One region of the Pseudarthrobacter xylosi genome, then DNA from elsewhere that is predicted to be linked to it. Evidence: predicted binding sites of a transcription regulator. Region 1 holds the regulator's gene; each other region holds the start of a gene.
What was found. The regulator HrcA, encoded in region 1, represses chaperone genes, less so after heat shock. The targets are predictions, from matches to a motif close to TTNGCACTCGNNNNNNNCGAGTGCNAA.
Positions count from the first base shown of each region.

Region 2: groES (co-chaperone GroES) is a predicted target of HrcA. The motif match lies at 6,495-6,521, and genes of this name have one in related genera.
Region 3: groL (chaperonin GroEL) is a predicted target of HrcA. The motif match lies at 7,233-7,259, and genes of this name have one in related genera.

Region 1 covers NZ_JBVAYT010000003.1:313,666-323,149, reverse strand. Annotated here, with positions in the region: gene lepA (translation elongation factor 4) at 1-888, shown strand, start outside; gene hemW (radical SAM family heme chaperone HemW) at 925-2,154, shown strand; gene ACZY1F_RS09030 (DUF4870 domain-containing protein) at 2,193-2,612, opposite strand; gene ACZY1F_RS09025 (DUF3097 domain-containing protein) at 2,740-3,588, opposite strand; gene hrcA (heat-inducible transcriptional repressor HrcA) at 3,753-4,766, shown strand; gene dnaJ (molecular chaperone DnaJ) at 4,844-5,971, shown strand; gene ACZY1F_RS09010 (16S rRNA (uracil(1498)-N(3))-methyltransferase) at 5,974-6,756, shown strand; gene ACZY1F_RS09005 (GerMN domain-containing protein) at 6,766-7,683, opposite strand; gene ACZY1F_RS09000 (PhoH family protein) at 8,101-9,186, shown strand; gene ybeY (rRNA maturation RNase YbeY) at 9,183-9,484, shown strand, end outside.
Region 2 covers NZ_JBVAYT010000004.1:185,363-195,242, reverse strand. Annotated here, with positions in the region: gene ACZY1F_RS10985 (hypothetical protein) at 1-162, opposite strand, end outside; gene ACZY1F_RS10980 (LuxR C-terminal-related transcriptional regulator) at 281-1,933, opposite strand; gene ACZY1F_RS10975 (ATP-dependent DNA ligase) at 2,038-3,561, opposite strand; gene ACZY1F_RS10970 (dihydrofolate reductase family protein) at 3,625-4,227, shown strand; gene groL (chaperonin GroEL) at 4,353-5,963, opposite strand; gene groES (co-chaperone GroES) at 6,041-6,334, opposite strand; gene ACZY1F_RS10955 (hypothetical protein) at 6,546-6,929, opposite strand; gene ACZY1F_RS10950 (class I SAM-dependent methyltransferase) at 6,985-8,226, shown strand; gene ACZY1F_RS10945 (shikimate 5-dehydrogenase) at 8,254-9,084, opposite strand; gene ACZY1F_RS10940 (glycoside hydrolase family 3 N-terminal domain-containing protein) at 9,181-9,880, opposite strand, start outside.
Region 3 covers NZ_JBVAYT010000002.1:32,810-42,689, forward strand. Annotated here, with positions in the region: gene ACZY1F_RS04205 (peptidoglycan bridge formation glycyltransferase FemA/FemB family protein) at 1-1,169, shown strand, start outside; gene ACZY1F_RS04210 (threonine/serine exporter family protein) at 1,208-2,695, shown strand; gene ACZY1F_RS04215 (siderophore-interacting protein) at 2,752-3,591, opposite strand; gene ACZY1F_RS04220 (uracil-DNA glycosylase) at 3,606-4,376, opposite strand; gene ACZY1F_RS04225 (DUF3263 domain-containing protein) at 4,510-4,839, shown strand; gene ACZY1F_RS04230 (LytR C-terminal domain-containing protein) at 4,890-5,504, shown strand; gene ACZY1F_RS04235 (cold-shock protein) at 5,663-5,869, shown strand; gene ACZY1F_RS04240 (ABC transporter substrate-binding protein) at 5,881-7,146, shown strand; gene groL (chaperonin GroEL) at 7,437-9,065, shown strand; gene ACZY1F_RS04250 (ABC transporter substrate-binding protein) at 9,142-9,880, opposite strand, start outside.

The DNA of each region.
Region 1 (9,484 bases):
GTGCTCCGCGATGCGCTGGAGAAACTGATGCTCAACGATGCCGCGCTGGTCTACGAGCCGGAAACGTCCGCCGCCCTGGGATTCGGCTTCCGGGTGGGCTTCCTCGGCCTGCTCCACCTGGAAATCACCAGGGAGCGGCTCGAGCGCGAATACAACCTGGACCTGATCTCCACTGCCCCCAACGTGGAGTATGAGGTGACGCTGGAGGACAAGAAGGTGGTCCACGTGACCAACCCCAGCGAATACCCCTCCGGCAAGATCGCCGAGGTCCGCGAGCCGATGGTGGCTGCCACTATCCTGGCGCCCAATGAGTTCGTGGGCGCCATTATGGAACTTTGCCAGAGCCGCCGCGGTGTTATCGGCGGCATGGACTACCTGTCGGAGGACAGGGTCGAAATCCGGTATCGGTTGCCGCTCGCTGAGATCGTGTTCGACTTCTTCGACATCCTCAAATCCAAGACCCGGGGCTACGGCTCGCTGGACTGGAAGGCCGACGGCGAGCAGGTGGCCGACCTGGTGAAGGTGGACATCATGCTTCAGGGCGAACAGGTGGATGCCTTCTCGGCCATCACGCACCGTGAGAAGGCTTATGCCTACGGTGTGATGATGACCGGCAAACTGCGCGAGCTTATTCCCCGCCAGCAGTTCGAGGTACCCATCCAGGCTGCCATCGGCTCCCGGATCATCGCCCGGGAAAGCATCCGTGCCATCCGCAAGGACGTTCTGGCCAAGTGCTATGGCGGCGACATCTCCCGTAAGCGCAAGCTGCTGGAGAAGCAGAAGGAAGGCAAGAAGCGCATGAAGATGGTGGGCCGCGTTGAGGTTCCCCAAGAAGCCTTCATCGCTGCGCTGACCACTGACGAGTCCAAGGACAAGGCCAAGAAGTAGTGATGACAGTGGCCGGCAACACCGGGGGCCCCTGCAGTGCCTAGCATTCTTCCGCTCGGCGACCCGGCGCCGTCGGACGGTCTGTTGCCCGCACAGGCAGTGGACGGTGCGGCGGACCGGGCCTTCGGACTCTACGTGCACATCCCGTTCTGTGCCGTGCGCTGCGGATACTGCGACTTCAACACCTACACGGCCACCGAGCTCGGCGGCGGAGCGTCGCAGGACGCCTACGCCAGCACGGCCGTGTCCGAAGTGGACTTTGCCGCCACGGTCCTGCGGGACTCTGGTCTTCCGGACCGGCCCCTGAGCACAGTTTTCTTCGGCGGCGGCACCCCCACGCTGCTCCCCGCGGAGGACCTCGCCCGGATCCTGACTGCCGCCGTCGGGCACTGGGGCCTGGAACCCGGCGCCGAAGTGACCACCGAAGCAAACCCGGACTCGGTCACCCCTGCCTCCCTGCAGGTGCTGGCCGACGCCGGTTTCACCCGGGTTTCCTTTGGCATGCAGTCTGCCGTTCCCCACGTCCTCAAAGTCCTCGACCGCACGCACACGCCCAGCCGCGTGCCGCAGGTGGTGCAGTGGGCGCGCGAGGCCGGACTGGCCGTGAGCCTGGATCTTATCTATGGGACACCGGGGGAGTCCCTGGAGGACTGGCGTTTCTCGCTGGAGACGGCCCTGTCCTACCAGCCCGACCACATCAGTGCCTACGCCCTGATCGTGGAGGACGGCACCAAGCTGGCCGCCCAGATCCGCCGTGGTGAAGTCCCGGGAATCGACGACGACGACCACGCCGACAAGTACGAACTCGCCGACCAGCTGATCGGTGCTGCGGGCCTCAGCTGGTATGAAGTCAGCAACTGGTCCCGGACGCCGGAGCAGGCATGCCGGCACAACCTGGCGTACTGGCGCGGGGACGACTGGTGGGGCATCGGACCAGGTGCACACTCACATGTCGGCGGAGTGCGGTGGTGGAACGTGAAGCACCCCACGGCCTACGCCGGACGGCTCGCGCAGGGCCTGTCACCGGCCGCCGGACGGGAAACGCTCGACGCCGAAACCCGCGACGTGGAGCGCGTGATGCTCGAGGCCCGGCTTGTATCGGGGCTGGCAACGTCAACGCTGGGCGAACATGGCCGGCACGCCGTGGCCGGACTCATCGCCGACGGCCTGGTGGAGCCACCGGCTGCCTTCCAGGGCACGCTGGTTTTGACCCTGAAGGGCCGCCTGCTGGCCGACGCCGTGGTCCGCAGGATCCTGCCCGACTAACGCTTAAAGCCAGCAACGTGACCCCGCGCTGGTGGGGACTACTTGATCCAGCGGAGGTTGTACTGGTAGCGGTGCGGCTGGCCCTTGTTGACATGGATGCCTGCGGCCACCGAGAAGCAGGTCAGGGCGATCCAGATCAGAGTGGCGATGACAGCGAAAATATTTCCCACCACCGGAATGAACACCAGGACATTGGCCACCAGCGCAGCAATGGTGGGCGGCAGGCTGAAGTTCAGTGCTTCCTTGGATTCCTGGGCGGTAAAGGGGCCCCGCTCACGGAAAATCAGGTAGATCAGCAGCGACGGAACACAGCCAAGAATCCCGCCGAAGTGTGCCAGCGTGGCCCACTGGCGGTCCTCGCTGGCCGTCAGCGGCAGCGCATTTGCCGGAACGCCCTGGTACTCGGAACGGCCCTGGCCGCCGTGGTCGTCCCGGTGCTCGCGTGCGTTTTGTGCCACGGTTTTCTTCCTTCGAAAGTGCAATGGTGCTGGGTTGGAGAATGCCGGACTGAAGCAACTGCAGCCTCCGCAGTACCAAGAATACTGGTTCAGCCGCCAAATGCCGCCGCCCGTGCCGGATCCGGCGTTAAGGCACTGTCAGGAAGTCGATGACTTCCTCCACCCGCCCGAGCAGTGCTGCCTCCAGGTCCGCGTAGCTGCGGACAGCGCCCAGCAGCCTTTGCCAACCAAGCCCGATATCTTCCTTCGTGGAGTGCGGCCAGCCGAACGCTGTCAGGATGCCCGTCTTCCAGTCCTGCCCGCGGGGCACCACGGGCCACTGTTCGATGCCCAGGACAGCGGGCCGGATGGCCTGCCACACGTCAACGTAAGGGTGGCCGACGATCAGCACGTTGCCGGCAGCGCCGGGGGAAGCCATTACGGCGGCAGCGATGCGCGACTCCTTCGAATCCGGCACCAAGTGGTCCACCAGGACCCCCAGCCGGCGGCCCGGACCGGGACCGAACGCGGCCACCGCACCCGCGAGGTCATCAATGCCGTGCAAAGGCTCGACGACGATGCCCTCTACGCGGAGATCGTCACCCCAGACTTTCTCCACCAGTTCGGCGTCGTGTTTTCCTTCCACCCAGATTCTGCTCGCTTTGGCCACCTGGGCACGCTGGCCGGCCACGCGGACCGAGCCTGACGCCGTCCGGCCGGCGGCCACGGGGGCAGCCTGCCTGGGCGCCGGGGGAACGAGCCGGATGGGCTGCCCCTCCAGGAGGAACCCGAAGCCGAGCCGGAAGGACCGGGACTTGCCGCGCCGGTCTTCGAGGGCCACTACATGCATGCCGCCAGACTTCTCCACCCGGGTCACCGCTCCCACCCAGCCGGACTGGGCGTCTTCAAGAACCATGCCGCGTTCCACGGGAACCTCAGGAAGTTCGTGTCTGACGGGCGCGGTGATCTCCTGCGGACCCCAGTTCTGGTATTGCATGGATTGATTCCGCCTCGCCGCTAGATCCTGGCCCGGAATTTCGCCCGGAGCGGTACCAATGCTAACAACGGGGTGACTCATATTAGACTGTTAGCACTTAGGCATGTCGAGTGCTAACCCTGCTCGAGTGCTAACCCTGCAGTGACCACGGATGGAGGTGGAGTATGAGCGAGCCGCGCAAACTCGAAGTACTGCGCGCCATCGTGGAGGACTATGTGCACTCCCGCGAGCCGGTAGGTTCCAAAGCGCTCGTGGAACGCCACCACCTCGGCGTGTCCAGTGCCACCATCCGCAACGACATGGCGGCCTTGGAAGACGACGGACTGATCACGGCCCCGCACACCAGTGCCGGGCGGATCCCCACAGACAAAGGCTACCGGCTGTTTGTGGACCAGATTTCAGCGGTAAAGCCGCTTTCCCAGGCGGAAAGGCGGGCAATCCAGGCGCTGCTGGAGGGCGCAGACGATCTTGACGACGTCCTGGACAGGACCGTCAGGATGCTGTCGCAGCTGACCAACCAGGTCGCCGTTGTGCAGTATCCGCATCTGAGCCGCGCTACCATCCGCCACATCGAATTCGTCCTGCTTGCGCCGCGGCAGGTCCTCGTGGTCCTCATCGCCACCACCGGCAAGGTTGAACAGCGCGTGATCGACGTCGGCCAGGACCTCGGCGACGACGCCATCGCGTCGTTGCGGACACACTTCCTCAGTTCTCTCGCGGGCATCTCGCTGAGCCGCCTGACGCCGTCGCTGCCGGGGGTCGTTTCGTCCGTCAGCCCTGGCCAGCGTGCGGCGGCCCAGGCTTTGGCCCACGGGCTGGAAACACTCGCCCACAACAGCCGCGAGGAACGCATGGTCATGGCCGGAACAGCGAACCTCGCCCGCTCCAATGTGGATTTTCCGCTCAGTATCGGACCGGTCCTGGAAGCCCTTGAGGAGCAGGTTGTCCTGCTGCGCCTCCTTAGCGACATGGCGCAGGATCCGAGGGGCGTGACAGTAAGTATTGGGCGTGAAAACCCGTACGACGGGCTCGCGGAAGCGTCCGTGGTGGCCACGGGCTACGGACCAGACAGCACAGCCAAGATCGGTGTGCTGGGCCCCACCCGGATGGACTATCCCACCACCATGGCCGCCGTCAGGGCAGTAGCCCGTTACCTTTCAAGAATTCTGGGTCCGTAACAGCACTACGGTCCAGTCACGAAGAGCAGTGCCGGCAGCCCTGCTGCCGGCAGTACAACAAGGAAGAGATACGAACTTTGAGCAGCCACTACGACGTCCTCGGAGTCTCGCCGGAAGCCACCGGGGAAGAGATCAAGAAGGCCTACCGGAAGCTGGCCCGCACTCTTCACCCGGACGTAAACCCCGGGGACGATGCGTCGGACCGCTTCAAGGCCGTGACCCACGCCTACGAGGTACTTTCGGACCCGCAGAAGCGCCGGATCTATGACACCACCGGCAACGAGAACGGCACCGACAACGGGTCCGGCGGTGGCGGTTACTCCGGCCAGGGCTTCGCGTTCCAGGACATTTTCGACACGTTCTTCGGCGCGGGCGGCTCCTCCGGCCCCGCATCCCGGGTCCGCCGCGGCCAGGACGCGCTGATCAGTGTCCGGATCGAACTGCGCGATGCCGTGTTCGGCGTCAACCGGAAACTCGATGTGGACACCGCGGTCACCTGCCCCACCTGCAGCGGGTCATGCTGCCGCGAAGGCAGCCACCCTGTCCGCTGCGATATCTGCGGCGGCAGTGGCCAGGTCCAGCGCGCGGTGCGCTCCATCCTGGGCCAGGTGATGACGGCGGCCCCGTGCGGAAGCTGCGAAGGCTTCGGGACGGTTATCAAGGACCCCTGCAACGAATGTGCCGGCCAGGGCCGCATCCGCAGCCGGCGGTCGCTCACCATCAAGGTACCGGCCGGTGTTGCCACGGGCACTCGGATCCAGCTCTCCGGGCAGGGCGAAGCAGGCCCGGCCGGAGGACCATCCGGGGACCTCTACGTGGAGCTACGGGTCAACAACGACGCCACCTATGCCCGCGACGGCGACGACCTGCACGCAACGCTGCACATTCCGATGACCGCCGCCGCCCTGGGCACTGAACTGTCACTGGAAACCTTCGACGGGCTGCAGGAGATCGACGTCAAGGCAGGCACCCAGTCAGGGGAGATCATCACGCTCCGTGGACTCGGCGTGACGCACCTGCGCGGTTACGGCCGCGGGGATCTGATGGTCCATCTGCAGGTGGAGACGCCGGCCAAGCTGGATGCCGCGCAGGAGGACCTTCTGCGGCAGCTGGCGAAGCTTCGGGGCGAGCAGTTCACGGAAGGCAAACTGGCGGCCAGCGGCGGCGTCTTTGCCAAGCTGCGGGACCGGTTCGGTAACCTGTAACAGTGAGCAATCCCGTTTTTTTCAGCGGCGCCGGGTCGCTGGACGAGCTGGTGCCCGGTGCCCGTTTTATCCTTCAAGGTCCGGAGGCACGCCACGCCGTGACCGTGAAACGGCTATCTCCTGGTGAGGCCGTGGACATTGCCGACGGCGCCGGAAAACGGCTGACGGGAACTGTTGTCTCGGCGTCGCCTGCAGAGCTTACCGTGGAATGCTCCGCCCTCGCCGTGGAGGACCGGCCCGATATCCGGCTGGTGCTGGTGCAGGCCCTGGCCAAGGGGGACCGCGACGAACTGGCTGTGGAAACGGCAACCGAACTCGGGATCGATGCCGTAGTTCCCTGGCAGTCTGAGCGCTCAATAGTCCGCTGGAAGGGCGAGCGTGCGGCCAAGGCCCACGCAAAATGGCAGTCCGTGGTCACTGCGGCGGCCAAGCAGGCACGCCGCGCCTGGATCCCCGAGGTGCGCGCCGCCGTCGAAACGCCAGGCCTTGCGGCGGCAGTGGCGGCCGCGGACCTTGCCGTAATCCTGCACGAAGACGCGGTCCGGCCGCTCCGGTCTGTCCTGGAATCATGGCAGGGCGCCCAGGCTGACGCCGGACCCCTGGAAGTTCTGCTCATCGTTGGCCCGGAAGGCGGAATCAGTCCCCGCGAAGTCACACGGCTTTGCGATGCCGGCGCCGTGACGGCCCTCCTGGGACACCACGTCCTCAGGTCATCCACGGCCGGACCGGCAGCGGTTGTCCTGGCCAGCGATGTACTGGGACGCTGGACAGCGCCAGTCTCCTGATACGGCCTGTTACCGGACGTTGAAGTTCCGCGTATCCACATTCAGCTCCTGGCTGCTGCCGGCGGCATCCACCTGCGAAACACGGAGCTCATAGTTTCCGGCGGACAAGCTAAGCGCAAGCGTGAACACCCCGGCCTGGGCCGCTTCAGCCGCCGCTGTGGTCTCCCCGGTGAGGTATGGCGCCTTGTTCCCGTTCGCTTCGGCCCTCAGGATCTGCCAGCGGAGCTTACCGCCCGGAACCGTGCTGCGGCCGGTGATCTTGACGCTTCCGCCCACCAGGTCCGTCCCTTCCTGCGGATCGATGATCCAGACGGGCGCCACCATGCCGGCAGCCCGGGACATGGGGTCGCCAAGCTGGACGTGGTCGAAGGCAACGTAGTCTGTGTGGCTATCCACCAGGATCCGGACCTGGATCTGCTGGCCGGAATCGATCAAACCGGAACTCGCGGCCGCTGCCGTAGCGGTAAAGACCAGCTGCTGGATGGCGCGGGCGGCCATGTCAGCGTCGAGATTGCTGTTAAATGCGTCCTCGGAGATGTCGACCGTGATGACGTTCTTGCCTGAGATAGACGAGGCGAGTTTCTCGGGATTCTGCCAGGGCGTGAAAAAATCCGGGTCCAGCGGCTTCTCGGACATCATGGCCCGCAGGGCACGTGTCACAGGATTCTCCTGCTCCGGCACGTCCCGGAACTCCCGGTACAGGAACACGTTGTTGTTGCTTCGGCCGATCCAGTAGACGGGTGCCTTATTAGACGACTGTGTGGTTTCCAGGGGTGCACTGGTGGAGGGCGCCCCGGGTGAGCCGGTGACAGCCTGGCTGGAGTTGGAGTTCAGGTTGGGCTCGGGGCTGGGGTCCGCGATGCAGCCGGTGAGAAGGAGCAATGCCGGCAGTAGACCCAGGAGCCGCTGCGGACGGAAACGTGGCACGGAGCGTCTGGCAGTGAGGGGGGTCGCTGTTTCCGGCACTCTCGTGGCCTGTCCTTTCCCGGCTGTAAAATGGTGAGGCCTGGGCCCCGTCAGCCGGTCCCCGAACGGCTGTGATTTCCAGCATGGCATAGCCTGTTCTGCCAAAAGGACCGAAACCAGCCTGCCGGCCCAACTGCAACGGGAACGATATGAGCCTGATACGAAGTTGATACCTAATGAAGCCAACCATCCCGCAGCAACGCCGGTGGCGGGCACCCTTCCCGGCGACCGCCGGGGCGCTGCCGGGAGGTGCCTCCTGGCGTAAGATAGAAGGACTCCGCTGGCTCCCGCGTGTTCGGCAACAGCCCCGCCCACGCAGCAGCCGGCGGCACTTTAAGTTTCGAAGTGGAGGAGACCACAGGCCTGCGGGCCAGCACCATGACTGAATCAGCGAACGGAAAGCGCCGGCTCAATACTGACCGCGCCGCCGGAGAATTCCCCCATTCACTTCCTGGTGTCCGGACGGAGGTGGTTCTCTTTGACAACTCCGACCAGATGGTCCAATCGCTCGGCAGCCATGACGAGGCCTTGCGTTATATCGAAGAGCAGTTCCCGTCTGTTAATTTCCACGTCCGTGGAAACGAACTCTCCATCAGCGGCCCTGCCACCGAAGTTCCCCGCATTATGCGGCTCCTGCATGAAGTGCGCGGCCTCGTGGCCCGCGGCACCGTCATCAGCCCCGCGGTGCTGCACCAGCTCGTTGCGTTGCTCCGCAGCCAGTCATTGCAGAACCCTGTGGACGTCCTCACCCATGACATCCTCTCCAGCCGGGGGAAGACCATCCGGCCCAAAACCCTGAACCAGAAGAACTACGTGGACGCGATTGACGCGAACACGGTGATTTTCGGGATCGGCCCTGCAGGCACGGGCAAGACGTACCTCGCGATGGCCAAGGCTGTACAGGCGCTGCAGCAGAAGGAAGTCAGCCGCATTATCCTGACCAGGCCCGCAGTCGAGGCCGGCGAACGGCTGGGATTCCTGCCGGGCACACTGAGCGACAAGATCGATCCCTACCTGCGCCCGCTGTACGACGCGCTGCACGACATGATGGACCCCGAGTCCATCCCGCGCCTGATGGCGGCGGGAACGATCGAAGTGGCGCCGCTGGCTTATATGCGGGGGCGCACACTGAATGATGCCTTCATCATTCTGGACGAGGCCCAGAACACCACACCTGAACAGATGAAGATGTTTCTGACGCGCTTGGGCTTTGGGTCCAAAATGGTGGTCACCGGCGACGTCACCCAGGTGGACCTTCCCTTCGGCACCCGCTCAGGCCTGCGGATCGTAGAGGAGATCCTGCAGGGAATCGAGGACGTGAACTTCACCGTCCTGGACTCCACTGACGTGGTCCGCCACCGCCTCGTGGGTGACATCGTGCGTGCCTACAGTCTCTGGGATGACGTCCAGCGGAACAAAGTAAAACACTCGGTGAGCCGGGAAAAGCGGGGGGAAAACGCGTGAGCATTGAGGTTAACAACGAATCCGGCATCCAGGTTGATGAAGCGGAGCTCGTGGCGCTGTCCCGGTACGTTTTCGAGCAGCTGTTTATCCACCCGCAGGCTGAACTCTCCATTCTCCTGGTGGATGAACCAGCCATGGAAAAGCTCCACATCGAACTGATGGACGAGCCCGGGTCCACAGACGTGCTCTCGGTTCCCATGGACGAACTGACTCCCGGTACGCCGGACCGGCCCACACCGCAAGGGATGCTGGGTGACATTGCCGTGTGCCCCCAGGTGGCGCAGGTGCAGGCAGTCAA
Region 2 (9,880 bases), on a different contig from region 1:
GACGTAGACGGAGTGGACGGCGTTGGCGACGTTGGTCAGCAGCAGGTTCCCGAGGCTGTAGGACGCCAGGTTCTTCGTCCGGGCTGCCTTGACCAGCATCGGCAGCATTCCGGCGGCGAACAGCACCGTCGAAAGTGTGCCGGCGAGGACTGGAAGGTTCATGCTTTGAGGTTATGGCCGGGCCCCTTGCGGCCGCGTCGGCCGAATTATGCAACTTGCGTCACGGCGCGGCTGGGTATTTCTATGTAGGCCGGGATCGTGTGTCGCCGCAGTTTGGACGTCAGCCTGCGAGCCCGTGTTCGTAGGCGTAGCTGGTGGCGGCCGCCCGAGAGGAGAGGCCCAGTTTCAGGAAGATGTTGCTGATGTGCCGGGCAACCGTCTTCTCGCTCAGGTACAGTTCGCCGGCAATGGCCCGGTTGCCCTTTCCCGTGGCCACCGACTGAAGGATTTCTAGTTCGCGGCGGGTGAGGAAGCCCGCCGTGTGCGCCGTGGGTCCTGCGTCCGTCATGCCTTCGTGCAGCAGTGTCGCGGCCCAGGTTGCCGCCGGCGCTGCGCCCAGGTCCAGGAGCACAGCGTGGGCCGTCTCCAGGTACATGAGCGCCGAGGCCTCATCACCGAGCACGCGGCAGGCACGGCCGGCCAGCGCCTGGCAGCGTGCCGCTTCGAACGGTACACCGAGCTCCTGCCACAGTCTCCACGCCTCCCGGAGCGGTTTCAACGCAGCGGAGGGGTCGCCGTCGGCCAGCCGGACCGCGCCGTCCGCCTGGCCGGCAACGGCCCGGACCATGGGCATAGGGCATTCGCGGGCCAGGGCAACAAGCTCCTGAACGCCTCGCCGCGCGGCTTCCAGGTGGGAGGCGGCCAGCTCGATCTCCACCAGTGCCGGCAACATGTTCCGGCGGGTAGCCTCGTCCGCCGCACCAGCTGCCCGCCGGATCATCGCTTGTGCCTGCTGCGCATTTCCGCGGGCCAGCCAGAGGAGCGCGAGGCCAGGCTGTGGCTCATAGCCAGAGCGGGCAGCCTGCGCATAGGAAGCTTCGGCGTCGTCCAGTTTTCCACTCAGCCGTTCCACTTCGCCCTGCTGGTAGTAGCCGCCGTAAAGCGCCTGGGGGTCCCCATTCATGGAAAGTCCTTGGGCAGCCGCAGCCGCCATCAGCGCCTCGGCCCAGGCCCCGTGGAGAATGAAGAGTTCTGCACGGTGTGACTGGCACTGGCCGCTGAACGACATCATGTCGGGGCGTGCACTGCACCAGCGATCCAGGGCAGCCGTCCATTCCAGGGCCCGCTCCAGGTCGAAGGCAAGGTGGCAATTGCCAATGACAGCGCAATAGATAATTCCTGACGGGATCGGGGAGAGTTCACCTGCCGTAACGGCCACCATGACCTCGTCGAACATCCTGAGTCCCTCGTCAGGGTGACCAAGCATCAGGGTGGCCTGCCCTGTGCCGAGGAGGCCCAGCGCGGACAGGTCTTTGTCCTGGAATCTTTGGCCGAAGTCCGCAACTTGGGAGAAGACCGTCAGGGCGGCTACCGGATCACCGCCATAGAGCTTGCCGAGGCCCCTCGGAACGAGCAGGAGGCCCTGCACCGCGTCCGGCTCGGCCAGTTCATCCACGAGCCGCTGGCCGCGGGCAAACCACCCCCCGGCCCGAGCCGGCTCATCCAGGAACATCAGCTGCATCCCCATCCAACCGGCGCACCGGGCGGCACCAACGACGTCGCCCACAACCAGGTATTCCTCATGGGCCCGGGTGAGGGTCTCGAGCCCAGTTGTGCTTTCCCCGGTCAGGATCTCGGCCGTAGCGAGCCGTTCGAGATCGCCAGCCGGCAGCCCGCCGTGCTTATCGGCTTCACGGAAGGTCTGGTTGGCCTCGGTCCAGCGGTGTTCCTGGAAGGCTGACCTGCCTCGGTCAATGCCTGTTTCAGCTGACATCTGGCCCCTTTTCGGATACCAACCGTCCAAGCAGTTGGCCCGCCGCACGCTGGGCGTGACGGCACTTAAGCGCCACGGTACGCCCGCTCAAGAACCGGCACAACCTACGAACGCAGCAGTGCACGCAACGTCTGAATGGTGTCAGCCTCCGCGGCCATCTTGTCGTCGCGGTAGCGCTTGACGCGTGCGAACCTCAATGCGATTCCGCCCGGATACCGCGAGGATTGCTGCACGCCGTCGATCGCGATCTCAACCACCGTGACGGGCTCAATCCAGACGGTGCCCGCCGTTCGCCGCACCTCAAGCTCCTGGAACCTTTCGGTCTGCCAGCGCAGCTGCGCGTCGGTAAGGCCTTTGAAGGTCTTGCCCACCATCACGTAGGCGCCGGGTTCGCCGAACTCGCCGGTCGGGTCGAGGGCCCCGAGGTGCAGGTTCGACAGCAGCCCGGTGCGGCGTCCTGACCCCCACTCGCAGGCGAGCACCACCAGGTCGTAGGTGAGCACCGGTTTCACCTTGATCCAGTTGGACCCACGCCGACCGGCCGCATAGGCCGATCCGACCGCTTTCACCACCACACCCTCATGGCCCGCGGAGAGCGCATCACGCGACACTCTCTCGGCAACGGCCGCATCCGCTGTGATCTCCCCCGGGATCCGGTACCCGGGAGCGATGTGCTCGAGCACGCCGATGCGCGTCGACAGTGGCTCCTCAAGCAGGTCGCGCCCGTCAAGGTGCAGCACGTCGAAGAACCAGGGATGCAGCACTGTAGCGCGCACCGCATCCGCCCCGAACCGCGACATGGTCTCCTGGAAGGGTCGGGGGCGGCCGTCCTCGTCGAGGGCGAGGGTCTCGCCGTCGAGGATCACATCGCGTACCGGCAGCCCGCGCACCACCTCCACCACCTCGGGCAGCCGGTGGGTCACCTCAGCCAGGGTGCGGGTGTAGATGCGAACATCGTTGCCGGCGCGGTGCACCTGGATGCGCGCGCCGTCGAGCTTGTATTCCACAGATGCTTCCCCCGTCAACTCCAGCGCCGCGCTGGCACTGGCCGCGGTAGAGGCGAGCATGGGCTGCACGGGACGGCCGACGACAAGGCCCACGTCGTCAAGCTCGGCTGCCGTACCCGTGATGGCCAGCAGGGCGGTTTCGCCGAGATTGCCGGAGAGCATCGCGGCGCGGCGTACGGCGTCGACGGGCCGATCGGCGGCGCGGGCCACGGCATCCGTCAGCACGCCCTCAAGCGCACCCGTCCGCAGTTCACCGAGGAGCACGCCGGCGATAAAGGCCTGTTCGCGCTCGGTGGCCGCCGCCGTGAGCAACCGGAGGGTCGCGGCACGCTCCGCGGCTGATCCAGCGCCTGCGGTGGCAAGCAGCCGATCCAGCGCGGCGTCGAGGTCGGCCACCGTCAGGCTCGGCTCGGCGGCCGGCTCGCCCATGGCTGCAGTCATGCCGCGCCAGCCGACTCCTACGCGGCCCTGCCGCGGTTGGGCGATGAGCAAGCCAACGGCCGCCGCGATGTCCACGGGCTCGAGCCGGCGCAGCAGATCGGCCAGTGCGTCGACCTTCGCGAGCCGGGAGCGGGTGGACGCGACGGCATCCGTGGTTTTCACGAGCTCGTCGAGCAGCATGGCACCAGTCTGCCACGGCCGCTGACTCTGTACAGTGCAGGAACGTAGTTCCAGACTGGACGCATGGGAATCATTGTCGCGAACCTGTTCATCACCCTCGATGGCGTCTACCAGGGCCCAGGCGGCCGCGAGGAGGACACCGAAGACGGTTTCGCGTTCGGTGGCTGGCAGGCGCCGGTGTCCGATGACGAGGCCGGGGCGGCCATCAGCGCCGAGATCGACCGCATCGACGCTCTGCTTCTCGGCCGGAAGACCTACGACATCTTCGCGGCCTTCTGGCCACACCAGTCTGATGACATCGGCGCTACGCTCAACCGGGTGCCGAAGTTCGTGGTCTCGAACACGCTGACCGCTCCGACGTGGTCCGGAACTACTGTGCTGCCTGATGCTGAGGCGGCGGGCCGACTCCGCGAGGCGTATGACCAGGTCCACATGTTTGGCAGCGGCGTCCTCATCCGTTCATTGCTCGCGGCAGACGTGATCGACCGCCTCCACCTGTGGCTCTATCCGATCACCCTCGGGCAGGGCAAGCGCCTCTTCGATTCCGGCACTATCCCCGCCTCCTTCCGGCTCGTTGAGCCGGCTCGCAGCTTCCCGAAGGGCGCGGTGTCGCTGGTCTACGAGCGCGCGGGCGACGTCGAGACCCTGGACATGCCGGGCGCATAGGGCGGGGCGCACAAAAAACCGGCCCAGCCGAAGCTGGACCGGTTTTTTGTGCGTCAGGCTCTGGGCCCACGCCGTCAGGGTTCCCTGACCGCGCGAAGCGCGGTGAGGGGGACGGTGGGTGGGGACTAGTGGCTGTGGCCTGCGTGCTCGTCTTCGTTTGCGGGCTTCTCCACTACGAGGGTCTCGGTGGTGAGAACCAGCGCAGCGATGGAGGCCGCGTTGCGCAGTGCTGCACGCGTGACCTTGACCGGGTCGATGACACCGGCCGCGATCAGGTCCTCGTACTCGCCCGTCTTGGCATTGAAGCCGTTGTTGGTTTCGAGCTCGGCAACCTTGGCGGTGACAACGTAGCCGTCGAAGCCGGCGTTCTGGGCGATCCAGCGCAGCGGCTGCACCAGCGCGCGGCGGACGATGCCCACAGCAGCGGCGGCGTCGCCTTCGAGTGCCTTTACTGCAGGATCCTCGTCGAGGGCCTTCAGTGCGTGGATCAGTGCGGAACCGCCACCGGCCACGATGCCCTCTTCGAGGGCGGCGCGGGTGGAGGACACTGCATCTTCGATGCGGTGCTTCTTTTCCTTCAGCTCAACTTCGGTGGCTGCGCCGACCTTGATGACACCGATGCCGCCGGCCAGCTTGGCCAGGCGCTCCTGGAGCTTTTCCTTGTCCCAGTCGGAGTCGGTGCGGGTCAGCTCGGCGCGCAGCTGGGAAACCCGGGCTGCGACGTCTTCTGCGGAACCGGCGCCGTCAACGATGGTGGTGTTGTCCTTGGTGACCGTGATGCGGCGGGCTGTACCCAGCACCTCAAGGCCAACCGAATCCAGGCTGAGGCCCAGTTCCGCGGAGATGACCTGCGCACCGGTGAGGGTGGCAATGTCCTGCAGCATGGCCTTGCGGCGGTCGCCGAAGCCCGGAGCCTTGACGGCAACTACGTTCAGCGTGCCACGGATGCGGTTGACGATCAGGGTGGAAAGGGCCTCGCCTTCAACGTCCTCAGCAATGATGAACAGCGGCTTGGAGCTCTGCAGCGCCTTTTCCAGCAGCGGCAGGAAGTCCTGGACTGAGGAGATCTTGCCCTGGTTGATCAGGATGAGGGCGTCTTCGAGGACGGCTTCCTGGCGTTCGGAGTCGGTCACGAAGTACGGGGACAGGTAGCCCTTGTCGAACTGCATGCCTTCGGTGAGGACCAGCTCGGTCTGCGTGGTGGAGGACTCTTCGATGGTGATCACACCATCCTTGCCGACCTTGCCGAATGCCTCGGCGAGGAGCTCGCCGATTTCATCGCTCTGGGCCGAGATGGCTGCCACGCTGGCAACCTGGGTGCCTTCAACGGGGCGTGCGTTCTCGAGCAGGCGGGCTGCAATGGCTTCTACGGAAACCTCGATGCCGCGCTTGATCTGGCCCGGAGCGGCGCCAGCCGCAACGTTGCGCAGGCCTTCCTTGACCAGGGCCTGGGCGAGCACGGTGGCCGTGGTGGTGCCGTCGCCGGCAACATCGTTGGTCTTGGTGGCTACTTCCTTGGCCAACTGCGCGCCAAGGTTTTCGTACGGGTCATCAAGCTCAATTTCGCGCGCGATGGTGACGCCGTCGTTGGTGATGGTGGGTGCCCCCCACTTTTTGTCGAGGACAACGTTGCGGCCGCGGGGGCCGAGCGTCACCTTGACAGTGTTGGCGAGCTTATCGATGCCGGCTTCAAGCGACCGGCGTGCAGCGTCGTTAAACGCAAGCTGCTTTGCCATGGTTTTGTCCTTTCAAAGACAGAACCCCGCACAGCTGTTCAGTCAGGGACGGAACAGCAGTACGGGGATCCAAAGAGTTACTTTACGACGATCGCCAGAACGTCGCGGGCGGACAGCACGAGGTACTCGTTGCCACCGGTCTTGACTTCGGTTCCACCGTACTTGGAGTAGATAACAACGTCGCCAACGGCTACGTCGACAGGTACGCGGTTGCCGTCTTCAAAGCGGCCGGGGCCTACTGCAACAACCTCACCCTCCTGCGGCTTCTCCTGTGCGGAGTCCGGGATAACCAGGCCGGAAGCCGTGGTCTGCTCGGCTTCGAGCGGGCGGACAACAATACGATCCTCAAGAGGCTTAATAGAGACCGACACTCGGACCTCTCCTTCTACGTCAGCAAAAATTCATGGACATTTGAGCTGCTTCACCGTGGCTGGCAAACCGTCGTCGCGGTGCCGGCAGCAGCCTGGCTGGCAGCTCTTCGTGTATTAGCACCCTCCTAGGGAGAGTGCTAATGATGACTCTATGTACTGGTTAGCACTCGGTCAAGGCGAGTGCCAGAATTATGTCTCCGGCGAACAGACTTTACCGGTCGGTGAGGTCCTCAAAATCGACGTCCTCGTCGCCGTCGTCCCCTTCACTGACGGTGCCCCTCGCCAGATACAGCACCACAGCTCCGCCCACGGCAGCCAGCAGTGAGACCACGAGCAAGATGATGCCGCCTACGCGCGCCCCGGCGTAGAGGCCGCGGATCTCCCCTGCCTCGTCCGTGGCGTCCTGGATGTTCTTGCCGCCCACGGAGTAGACCGTGGCGTTGAACGTGTCCAGAAAGAAGATGATCACGAGCAGCGCGACGCAGACCACGGCCACCGCGGATCCTGCAATCAGCGCGGGGCGGGCGAACTTCACCAGGTCCGGGGTACTGGCTTGGGGTAGTCCGGACGGCTGGGTGCCTGCGCTGTCTTCCATGCCTTCAACCCTAGCCGGATCTGGGCGCCGGGCCACCTCCACTAGGCTTGAACCCATGGCTCAAGCACCGCAGGACCAGATCGCCCCACTGCTCACGAGCGAAGGCTGGGAGCTCCTTGCGTCCCTGGGCCCGTACCGCGAGGACAAGGCCTTCGAGCTCAACGCGGCCCTCCGCAAGGCCGGCCACTCCCCCGCACTGGTCTCCGCCGTCCTCACCCAGTCCCGGCTCCGGACCAAGGCTGAGCTGAAGTTCGGCGAGTTCGCCCGGAGCATGCTGTTCACGCAGGCCGGGCTGGAACAGGCCACGCGTCTCACTGTTGCTGCTCGCCATGCCGAGCGCTTTGCGCAGGCCGGCGTCCGGCACGTGGCGGACCTTGGGTGCGGACTGGCCGCCGACTCCCTGGCTCTGGCCTCGATGGACATCACGGTCACGGCCGTGGAAATGGACGAAACTACCGCCGCCTGCGCCACGGTTAACCTAATCCCCTTCCCCAACGCCACCGTGGTGCATTCGGACGCCACCACTGTTCCCCTGGAAGGGGTCGACGGCGTGTGGCTGGATCCCGCACGACGGGTCACGTCGACCTCGGGTACGAAACGGATCTGGGATCCTGAGGCGTTTTCGCCGCCGCTGTCCTTTGTGGAATCGCTCGCAGCCACCGGGCGCGCCGTGGGCGTCAAAATGGGCCCCGGCATGCCGCACGAATCGGTTCCCGCCGGCTGTGAGGCGCAATGGGTATCGGTAGGCGGCGACGTCACCGAGGTGGCCCTGTGGTTCAACTCCGTGCGCCGGCCTGGAATCCGCCGGGCCGCGCTGCTGCTTGGCCCGCAGGGTGCCGCCGAGCTGACCAGCGCTGACGATTTCGACGGCGGTCCGGTGGCGCCAGTGGGGCCGGCGGCGGGCTACCTGTATGAGCCCGATGGTGCGGTGATCCGCGCCGGCCTGGTGGCCGACGTCGCGCTTCAACTGGGCGGGCACCTGCTGGACGAGCACATCGCCTATATCTGCGCTCCGGAACTGGTGGACACACCCTTCGCCCGGGCGTACAAGGTCCTGGAAGTGATGCCGTACAACGTCAGGGCGCTCAAGGCCTGGGTGAAGGAGAACGGCATCACGGTGCTGGACATCAAGAAGCGCGGCACCTCGGTAACCCCGGAGGAACTGCGCAAGCAGCTGTTCGCCGGAAGCAAGAGCGCCAGCAAGAACACCGGGAAGAAGGCCGGACAAAAAACAGCCACCCTGGTCCTGACCCGCATCGGCGAGGACCGGGTGGCCATCTCGGTGGAACCCGTCTAAAACAGCGAACTGGCCTGAGACCCTGTCCTACTGTGCGCGCATAAAGTCCTCGGCGGCCCGGACCTGCTCGTCGGTGGGCCGCACGCCGGTGTAGAGCACAAACTGTTCGAGCGCCTGGATGGTGGCCACCTCGGCGCCCGTGATCACCTGTTTCCCGGCGATGCGGGCCGCCTTGATCAGGGGCGTCTCGGCCGGCAGCGCCACAACGTCGAACACAACGTTGGCTGCCGCGATCGCATCTTCCGGGAAGGACAGCGAGTCCACGTCCGGGCCGCCTGCCATACTGCCTGCCATACCAATGGGTGTGACGTTGATGATCAGGTCCGCCGTGCCGCCGTCGAGCGTTGCCCGCCATTGGAACCCGTACTGCTCAGCGAGCGCCCGGCCGGTGTCTTCGTTCCGGGCGATGACGGTGACGTCCGTGAAGCCGGCGTCGCGCAGGGCCGCGACGGTGGCCTTGGCCATGCCGCCGGCGCCCTGGACCAGCACCGAGTAGTCCGTGGGTACGGCGTTGCCGGCGAGGAGCTGCTCGATGGCGGTGTAGTCGGTGTTGTAGGCCTTCAGGTGCCCATCCGTGTTCACGATGGTGTTGACCGAATCGATGGCTTTGGCGGACGGATCCAGCTCATCCACGAGGGCCATCACGTCCTCCTTGTACGGCATGGACACCGCACAGCCGCGGATGCCCAGGCCCCTGACGCCGGCGATCGCCTGGGCCAGGTCGGTGGGGGCGAAGGCCTTGTAGATCCAGTTCAGGTCCAGCTGGTCGTAGAGGTGGTTGTGGAACCGCGTCCCGTTGTTGCTGGGCCGGGCCGACAGCGAAATACACAAGGTCATGTCTTTATTCAGAATGGGCACCTGTCCATTAAACGCGTTCCCCCAACTGGGTCGCAGTAGATGTCGTTAAGACCGCTCAAAACGACATCTACTGCGACCCAGTTGGGGAGGGGCCGGTTAGGGGCAGCCCGTCCCGGCCGGATAGCTTCCGACGGCGGCGGGCAGCTTTCCCGGGGCAGCCGCCTTGCCTGCCAGCACGGCAACGACTGCGTCAAAGGCACCCGGAGTCCGGCCGTAGAGCGCAATTTTCACCGGCGCGCTGGAATCCTGCAGCGGCCATGGCGCATCCAAGGCGACTGCGATATCGCCCCCGACCGGACGGCCGGCGTAACCGATGAGGCTGACCAGTGGGCCCGCCCCGGTGCCGAGCCCGGCCTTCGCTGCGGCAGCCTCAAACCGTGCCCGGTCCTGAGGTGATCCTCCAGCGATCCGAATGGTTCCCTGGACGATTGGCGCGCCGCAGTGTCCGGAGAGCACGGTGACTGCGGCCGCGGAGACCCGTGCCGAGATATCGACGTTGCTGCCGGGGGCGGCGCTGGCAGGGGCCGAGCCGGCAGGTGGCGACGTGACGCGGCCGCGCCAGGTCATCATGGTGGCCACCCGGATGGCGGCTTCGTCCAGGCGCGCCGCGGGCAGGGTTCCGGCCGCCACGGCGCTCACGATGGCTGTGTGGGCCTGCCCCACGTCCGTAGGCATCAGGAGCAGGTCTGCACCGGCAGCCAGCGCCGCCGTGGCTGCGGAGCCGCCCGGGTATTGCTTTTGGACTGCCCCCATGTTGAGGGCATCGGTCACGGCCACACCCTTGAAACCCATGCCG
Region 3 (9,880 bases), on a different contig from region 1:
AACTGTTCGGTGTCAGGCGCGACGGCGAACTGGTCGCCGCCGGGAAGCTGAACTACACCACCAACCGCTGGGGCTACAAGGTGTGCGAGTGCGCCAAGGGCCCCCTCCTGGACTACGCGGACGCCGCCCTGGTGCGTGACGTCGTCGGGCTCCTCAAGGAACGTGCCGCGGAACGCAAGGCTGCCGAACTGCGGATTTCCCCGAACCTGACCTACATCGCCCGCGACGCCGACGGCGCCGAACACCCCGAGATCGTGGACAACAGGCCGCTCGTGGCGGAACTGGCGGCCCTGGGTCTTGAACACCAGGGCTCGGAGATGAACTTCGCCAACGTGAACTGGATGTTCATCAAGCAGCTCGACGGCATTAACGACGCCGAGGAGCTCATCATGGGCACCAGCTACCGGACCCGGAAGGCCATCCGGAAGGCCGAAAAGAACGGCGTGTTCCTGGAGCAGGCCACCTTGGAGACCCTTGACGAGTTCTACGACGCGCTGAGCACCGCGGGAGACGAAAAGGGCTTCTTCTACCGGGAACGCGAATACTACGAACAGCTCTTGCGGACCACCTCCGGCGAGTTCACCAAACTCATGATGGCCAAGATCGACATCCCCGAGTACCGGAAGTCCATCACCGAGCGCCTGGAAGCGGAATCAGCGTCCGCCGCCGAACTCCGCCGTGAAGTGGAGGAGACCGGCAGCAAAAAGAAGGCCAACCGGCTCAAGGTGGTCCAGGACCTCGTGGACAGCTACGAGCGCAGCCTCAAGGACATCGAGCGCTTCCCGGACTCGGTAGGAGTGGCAACGGTGGCCGCCATCCACTTCGTCTGCTTCGGTGACGAGGTGGTTTGCGTCATTGGTGGCACGAAGCAGGACTACATCTACTTCAACGGCGCCACCTCGCTGTACTGGGGGATGCTGCTGCACGCCCTGGACAAGGGCTACTCGCGCTACAACTTCTACGGCACCTTCGGCATCCAGGGGCAGGACGAGGAAGGCCATGGCGGTTACGAGTTCAAGAAGGGCTTCGGCGGCGACGTGGTCCAACTGCTGGGGGACTTCGTGATGCCTGTGCGGCCTGTAGCCTTCCAGACCAATCGCCTGGTCCGTGCTGCCACCGCCGCAGCCCGCACTCTGCTGGGCAAACTGCCGCTGAAACGTCCGGCCTAACACCAAACCACGAAGTGCAAGAGAGGGTCAGCACCAAGGTGACCGATCGACCTGAAAACCCACGGAGCAGGCCTCCCACCAGCGGCTTGCCCAAAACAGAGCCGCTTACGGCGTCCCAGCTCCGCCAGGACGCTGCGGCCAAGAAGATGCTGCGGCGACTGGTCCGGGGGGAGAACCCTCCGACGGCGCCGATGAGCATTGTGGACAGGCTCGCCGGAAGCCCCTACGCCAACCCCATGATCCAGGTGAGCGGCGTGGACACTTCCGCACGCAAGACCCTGGACTTTGCCCTTCACCTGGCCGAGACCATGTTCCGGTACGGGGCAGGCGCCTTGGAGGTGGAGACGAGCATCATTGCCGTTACCGCGGCGCTGGGGCTGAAAAACATCGAAGTGGACATCACCAACCAGTCGGTGGGCATCAACTACGCGCCCAAGGACCAGACGCCCATCGCGCTGCTTCGCGTGGTGCGGTCATGGACAAACAACTATGCCGGGCTGGCCAAGGTACACAGGCTGGTGACGGACATCGTGGCCGGAGGAGTGGGCCGCGATGAGGCGATCCGCCGGCTGGACGAGGCCATCACCAGTCCCAAACCGTTTCCACGCTGGATGGTCACCGTAGCCTTCGGCGTGTTCGCGGCAGTCTTTGTGGGCGTGCTCGGTGGAGGGCCGGTCTCCTCGGGCATCGCCTTCGTGGCCAACATCGGAATCAGCCTGCTCGCCCGCCAGTTGGGCCGATGGCGGGTTCCGGACTTCTTTACGACGGCGGCATGCGCCTTCGCTGTCACGCTCTCCGCGTTGCTGTTGTGGCGCTTTCACCTCACCAATGCGCCGGCGATTGTGGTGGTGGGAGGCATCCTCCTGCTCCTGCCCACCGGACGCCTCGTCTCCTCGGTCCAGGACGCCATCAACGGCTTCCCCGTGACCGCCGCGGGCCGGTTCCTGTCCACGTTGCTGACATTCGGCGCGATTGTGGCCGGGATCGCGGTGGCCTTTGTGATGGGTTCCATGACCGGGATGGAGCCGATTAGCGTCACGGAGACGTTCCCGCCTGCCTACGACCTCTGGGTCCTGGTGGTCTTTATCGCCGTCGCAGTGATGGCCATCGGCATAACGGAACAGACCTCGTGGGAGCTGCTGCTGCCTACCGCGGGCGTGGGCGTGGTGGGCTATTTTGTGCTGCTGGGTGCCGGGTCCCTCGGCGTCGGTGACCGGTTCTCCCCGGCGCTCGCCGCGGTCGTCATTGGGCTGCTGGCGCGGGTGGTGGCGCTGAAGATGGGCGCTCCCCAGCTGGTGGTGGCCGTCCCGGCGGCCCTGATCCTGCTGCCCGGGCTGACCATTTTCCGGTCCATGTATGTGCTGACTATCGAGGAAGCCGATGTCCTCCTCGGCGCTGGCGGCATGCTCAACGCCGGCGCGATAGTCCTGGGAACAGCGGCCGGCATTGTCCTCGGCGACACCCTGGCCCGGCCGTTGACGCGCAGCCTGGCCAGCAACGAGCGGCGGCGCGCCCGCCGGCGCTAGCTAGCGCCGGCGTCGGAATATCCCGGTCAGATCTTCCATGCTCAGATCTTCCCTGCTCAGATCTTTCCCACGGGGAGTTTCTTCTCGGCCTGGAAGTCGTCCTCCACCCGGCCCTGGGCCCAGTAGCCGGACAGCGAAACCTGGCTCCGTTCAAGGCCGCGCTGGACAAAAAGCACGTCCCGCAGGCCCTTCATGTAGCCCCTCTCACCGTGGGCGAAAACGTCGACCCGCCCAGCGGGCCACTCGGCGCCAGCCACCGCTGAGACCAGGAGGTCCCCGACGCCGGCCGGCGCGCCGTTGCGGCGCAGCCAGGTCACCTGAACCCCCGCCGGGGACGCGACGGGCTGGATGTCGGCGTCGCTGTCGACCTCGATAAATGCCAGGCCGGCCGCTTCAGCCGGCAACGATTCAATGGCGGCGGCGATCGCCGGAAGCGCGGCTTCATCACCGGCAAAGAGGTACCAGTCAGCGTCGGGCGCCGGGTTGTAGGCACCGCCCGGCCCGGTGAAGGTGAAGGTGTCGCCGGGCCTGGCAGCAGCCGCCCACGGACCGGCCAGCCCCTCGTCACCGTGGATCACAAAGTCGATGGCGAGTTCCTGCGCCTCGAGGTCCACCCAGCGGACCGTGTACGTGCGGGTGAAGGGCCACTGCTCGCGGGGCATGGTTTCGCGGATGGTCCACAGGTCCAACGGCCGGGCATAGTCAACGCCGGGCTGCGGGAAGACAATCTTGACGTAGCGGTCCACGAAACTGTTGTTCACGTAGGCGGCAAAACCCTTGCCGCCGGCCACGATCCTGACCATGTGGGGCGAGAGTTCTTCCCGCCGAATGACCGTGAGATCGATCTGCGGACGTGTATTTTTTGTGGCGCTGGTGGCGGCCGGAACGGTGCTCATAAGGTAACCCTAAGCTAAGGGACCGGAGGGAGTTCCCACGTTACGCCAAGGCAGCCCTGGTCCTGCAGCAGCCGGTTGATGGTGCTGAAGGGGTGGGAGCCGAAGAATCCGCGCGACGCCGACAACGGGCTGGGGTGGGCGCTGGACACGACCGCCGTTTCGGACAGAAGGGGCCGGACACTCTCCGCGTCCCTGCCCCACAGCACCGCCACCAACGGCGCCGGCCCGCCGTCGGACGTGCGCCGGCCGGCCACGGCGGTGACTGCCGCCGTCGTGATGGCCTCCCAGCCTTTGCCCCGGTGGGAGCCGGCAGCCCCGGCGCGTACGCTCATGACCCGGTTCAGCAGCAGAACCCCTTGGCCGGCCCAGGCAGACAGGTCGCCGTGGACGCGTGCGGGAAGGCCAAGATCGGCCTCCAGCTCGCGGTAGATATTCGCCAGGCTCCGCGGGATGGGCCGGGTCCGCCCGTCAACGGCGAAGGACAGGCCAATCGCATGGCCCGGCGTCGGGTAGGGGTCCTGGCCCACTACCAGGACCTTGACGCCGGCCAGCGGCTGCCGGAAGGCGCGCAGAACGTTCGACGGCGCCGGCAGCACCTGGTGGCCCGCGGCAACTTCGGTGGCCAGGAAATTTAGGACGTCGCGCAGCTCAGCTTCAACCGGCCTCAGCGCCTCCGCCCAGTCAGCCGCCATCAGCTCACTGAGCGGCAAAGCGGCCATCTGTGCAAAGCCAACGTCCTCCGCCGGGTTCGCCGTCAGTTCGAACAGCGCGTCAGAATCAAACACGCTCCCATTCTCGCAGGGTTACCGGCCACTGCAGCCGGGCCGTAAATGACATGGGTGTTATTCACGCCGTAACATGGGGAAGAGATTTTGAAACCCAACCGGTGATTCAGCAAGACCAGCGAAGGGGTGTGCCGTGGCGGAACCTGCTCGGGAGTACGTGCCGGAGCCAGAGGAGCGCAGCTCTTTGCTGGCGGATTTTACGCTCCGTGACTCAGCTTTGATCGAGCGCGACCAGCAGATGCTGGCACTGGAGCGGCAGTGGTGGAAGTACGCGGGGGCCAAGGAACAGGCCATCAGGGAGCTGTTCGATCTGTCCGCGACCCACTACTACCAGCTGCTCAACGCCCTCATTGACACCGAGGCCGCACTGTCCCACGACCCCATGCTGGTTAAGAGATTGCGTAGACTACGTACGTCGCGTCACCGGGCACGCACTGCACGACGCCTGGGTTCCGACGCCTGACCAAGCTCGTGCTGAGCCATCAGCAGCAATCAACAAGGACGTCTCCCACCATGACCAAATACGCTCGGGATGAATTCGACAAGGTTCCGGAGTCCGCCTCGCGGCAGGGCGTCCACCGTGCGGCCTCGGCGCCTGCCCGCCGCAAGCTGTGGCCCATCCTTGCTGTGGGGATTGTGGCATTGGCCATCGGAGTGGTGTCCTTCCTGATCCTCCCCAAGCTCGGGTTCCAGGCCGGCAGCGAAGCCTCCACCAGCCTGGAATCAACAGCAGCGCCCGAGGCAAGCGCGGCTCCGTCAGTCACCGCTGAATCTTCCGCGGACCCGGAGCCCTCTAAGAGCCCGGACGCCGAGCCCAGCGCTTCGCCCAGTAACGTTCCCTCCGCGGCTGTGCTGGACAAGACCCGGGGCGTTGCCATCTACAACGCGGCCGGTACGGCCGGGCTCGCCGGACGCATCAGCTCGATGGTCCAGGCCGATGGCTGGACGCTGGGCCAGGTGGGAAACTGGGGCGGCGCTCCGCAGCAGACATCCGCAATCTTCTATGCAGGCCCGGCGCAGAAAGCCAACGCAGAAGCAGTGTCCAAACTCCTGAACATTCCCACGCTGGTAGAGACTCAGGAATTCCAGGTGCCCTTGGTTGTTGTCCTGGGGCCGGGCTACCAGTAGTGCCTCGCCATCACGCCTGAATAACTTTTGGGCACCGGAGCGGCCGTGTGGCTCGGCCCGCCGGATGGCTTGTCGCTAGAGTGATTTCAGGCTTCGGTCCGTAACAAGCGGCACACTTCCGACGGGGACCGACGGCACGACGGAAAAGAGCGGACATCATGGCATTGGGAACGGTTAAGTGGTTCAACGCCGAAAAGGGCTACGGCTTTATTACGGTGGACGGCTCCGGGGATGATGTCTTTGTGCACTGGTCGGCCATTGAGGGCGAAGGCTACCGGGCCCTCGATGAAGGCCAGCGCGTCGAGCTTGAGGTTGGCGAAGGCGAGAAAGGCCCCCAGGCAGAAAACGTCCGGCCCGCTCAGTGATCTTCCGCAGCTTGAGCTCAACAATCGTCCGCACAACTACAGGGGCGGCACTCCTGCTGGCCCTGGCCGGCTGCGGCGGTGCAGGCGGCAACGTCCGCGTTGAATCCGCCGAAGCATCCGGTGACGGCACGCTGCGGATCGGACTGATCCAGGACAGCACAGGGAAGCAGGCCTTCCTCAACGACTCGCAGCTCGCCGCGGCCCAACTGGCCATCAAGGAAATCAATGCGGCCGGAGGTCACAAGGGCAGGCCTGTTGACCTGGTGGTGGGCGCCGGCGATGGCGCCGATGCCCAGGCCAGGAATCTTGCCTCAGCCAAAGTTGATGCGGTGATCGGACCGACCGATTCGAGCCACGCCGCGGCCGCCATCGACGTCCTCTCGGCTGCGCGCGTCCCGCTCGTCTCGCCGGCTAACTCCGCTGCCGGCCTGTCCCGCTACAAGAGCGGCGGCTATTACTTCAGGACGTCAGCTGCGGATGTTGCCCAAGCATCGGTGCTGGTGAAATTGGCCAAGGATGGCGGCGCCAAGAGCCTTGCCGTGGTCCATCAGGACTCCAGCTACGGAAAAGACGTAGCCGCCGCGGTGGCCGGCGCCGCCAGGAACGCCGGCCTGGACACAGTCTCCACCACCGCCTTCAAGCCCGGCGACGCCGGAAACGCGGCTGCCGCTGCCAAGGCCGCCACGCCGGACGCGGTAGTGCTGATCGCCAGGGACGACGCCCAGGGCGCCCTCGCAGAGCTCAACAACGCAGGGCTCTCGGGCAAGAGCATCATCCTCAGCGACGGCGCCTTCGCCCAGTACGGTTCGGGGCTGGGATCCAAGGCCCTCGACGGCGCCCGTGCCGTGGCACCGGGTCTGTTGCCGTCCGCGGACTTCCAAGCCCGACTCGTGGCGGTCAATCCTGCACTGAAAGACCTTTCGTTCGCAGCAGAGACCTACGACGCCGTGAATCTTGCGGCACTGGCGGCCGCGAAGGCTGACGACGACGCCGGCCGCTCCATTGCCGCCAACCTGATCGCCGTGTCCGGCGGGACAGCAGGCGGGCAGCCCGCCGCGCAGGCCTCTGGGCCGGCCACCAAGCCGTGCCTGTCCTACACCGATTGCCTCACGGTCCTGAAGACCGGGGCGGGCATTAATTACGACGGCGAGTCCGGGCCGGTTGCCTTCGACGCCAACGGTGACATCACGACGGCCAACTACATGGTGTTCACCTACGGCGCAGACAACAGGGCGGTGCTCACCGGCCGTGAGACTGCAGGCCGGGCCGCAAGCTGATCGCCGGTGGCGAACGGGCCGCTGTGACGGCGCGATTTGCGAGGTCTTTCGCTTGCACTCTCACCTAGGGAGTGCTAATTATTGAGTTAGCACTCTTACGTACCGACTGCTAAAGCAACGTCCGGTTTTCCGGCAGCGAAGCTTGGCGGCGGTCGTGGAGCGAGAGAAATACCTAGCTGGAGTGAGATCCCCAGCCGCGGCATACAGAGGCCACCGGTGAAGGATCGTCCGTCGCGGGCACTGCAGTGAGGTTCATTCTTAACGACTGTCCCGAAAGGACTACTGCCGTTATGGCCAAGATCATTGCATTTGATGAAGAGGCACGCCGCGGTCTTGAGCGGGGCCTGAACATCCTCGCCGACGCCGTCAAGGTCACCCTCGGCCCGCGTGGACGCAACGTCGTCCTCGAAAAGAAGTGGGGCGCCCCCACGATCACCAACGATGGTGTTTCCATCGCCAAGGAGATCGAGCTGGACGACCCTTACGAAAAGATCGGCGCCGAGCTGGTCAAGGAAGTTGCCAAGAAGACGGACGACGTCGCTGGCGACGGCACCACCACGGCTACCGTGCTGGCGCAGGCCCTGGTCAAGGAAGGCCTGCGCAACGTCGCGGCCGGCGCTGACCCGCTGTCCCTTAAGCGCGGTATCGAGAAGGCTGTAGCGGCCGTCACGGTTGAGCTGCTGGCCTCCGCCAAGGAAATCGAAACCAAGGAAGAGATTGCGGCTACCGCCTCCATCTCCGCCGGTGACGACGAAATTGGCGCCCTGATCGCTGAAGCCCTCGACAAGGTGGGCAAAGAAGGCGTCATCACCGTCGAGGAGTCCAACACCTTCGGCCTGGAGCTCGAGCTCACCGAAGGCATGCGCTTCGACAAGGGTTACATCTCCGCTTACTTCGTAACCGATACTGAGCGCCAGGAAACGGTCCTTGAGGACCCGTACATCCTGATCGTCAACTCCAAGATCTCCAACGTCAAGGAACTGGTTGCTGTCCTGGAAAAGGTCATGCAGTCCAACAAGCCGCTGCTGATCATTGCCGAGGACATCGAGGGCGAGGCCCTGGCCACCCTGATCGTCAACAAGATCCGTGGCACCTTCAAGTCCGTAGCCGTCAAGGCTCCGGGCTTCGGCGACCGCCGCAAGGCCCAGCTGGCCGACATCGCTGTACTCACCGGTGGCCAGGTCATCGCCGAGGAAGTCGGACTCAAGCTGGAGACCGCCGGTCTGGAACTCCTGGGACGCGCCCGCAAGGTTGTTGTCACCAAGGATGAGACCACCATCGTTGAAGGTGCCGGCGACGCCGACCAGATCGCTGGCCGCGTTTCCCAGATCCGTGCCGAGATCGAAAACTCCGATTCGGACTACGACCGCGAGAAGCTGCAGGAACGCCTGGCCAAGCTGGCCGGCGGCGTTGCAGTCATCAAGGCCGGTGCCGCAACCGAAGTTGAGCTCAAGGAACGCAAGCACCGCATTGAGGACGCTGTCCGCAACGCGAAGGCTGCTGTTGAAGAAGGCATCGTCGCCGGCGGTGGCGTTGCACTGATCCAGGCCGGCGCCAAGGCGTTCGCGAACCTGAACCTCACAGGTGACGAAGCAACCGGTGCGAACATCGTCCGCGTTGCCATCGACGCCCCGCTGAAGCAGATCGCTTTCAACGCCGGCCTCGAGCCTGGCGTTGTTGTCGACAAGGTCCGCGGCCTGCCTGCAGGCCACGGCCTGAACGCAGCAACCGGCGAATACGTCGACCTGCTGGCTGCCGGCATCAACGACCCGGTCAAGGTAACCCGCTCTGCCCTGCAGAATGCGGCTTCCATTGCCGGCCTGTTCCTCACCACCGAGGCCGTTGTGGCTGACAAGCCGGAGAAGAACGCTCCGGCCATGGGTGGCGGCGACGACATGGGCGGTATGGGCGGCTTCTAGTCCCCAGCGCCCGGACTACGTTCCGCGCAAACCATAATGCGGCCCCCTCCACTGGAGGGGGCCGCATTTGTTTCTACTATTTGCGGGCCGTGGCCAGCATTCCTTCGACTTCCTTCTTGAACGCTTCGGCGGCCGCCTGCGGGGTCATCCGGTCGTACAGGACTTCATCGGTGAAACGCTTGATGACGTTCTGGACGCTGCCGGCACCCACTGGCGGGACGGGAGGCGCGTCGGCGATGTCCGGCGCAATGTGCTTCAGGAAGGCCACCACTGTGGTGTCCGCCGGCTTGAGGGCCGGGGTGATGCCCTTGACGATCTCAGAGTTACTGGGGACTCCGCGGTCTGTCATGAGGATGGCGCCTGCCGCGGGGCTGTTGGCCAGGTAATTGATAAATGTTGCGGCTGCTTCCGGGTGCTTGGACCGTGAGGACGCGGACCAGAACATGGTGGGCTTGAAGTACATGCCGTTGTCCGCAGTCTTCCCGTCGGTGCTGGGGGCGCGGAGCATCTTGATGCTGCTGCCCGTGGTGGTTTCCAGCGATCCCAGCTGGTTGGTCCACCACCAGGCCATGCCCACCCGGTTGGTGCCGAACAGGCTCTCCTCAAGCCCTGCGCCGGAGTCCTCGGTGGCCACAGAAGCTGGCGGACTTGCCTTGGAATCGCGCTGTTCCTTCAGTCTCTCCCAGAACGCAGCGGCCGTAGCGGTGTCGAAATCCAGTTTCCCTTCCTGGGAGTACAGGTTCTGGCCGTGCTGCCGAAGCCAAATGATGAGGTCCGCCTCGTTGGTGCCGTACGCTGCGCCGTAGCTCTTCCCG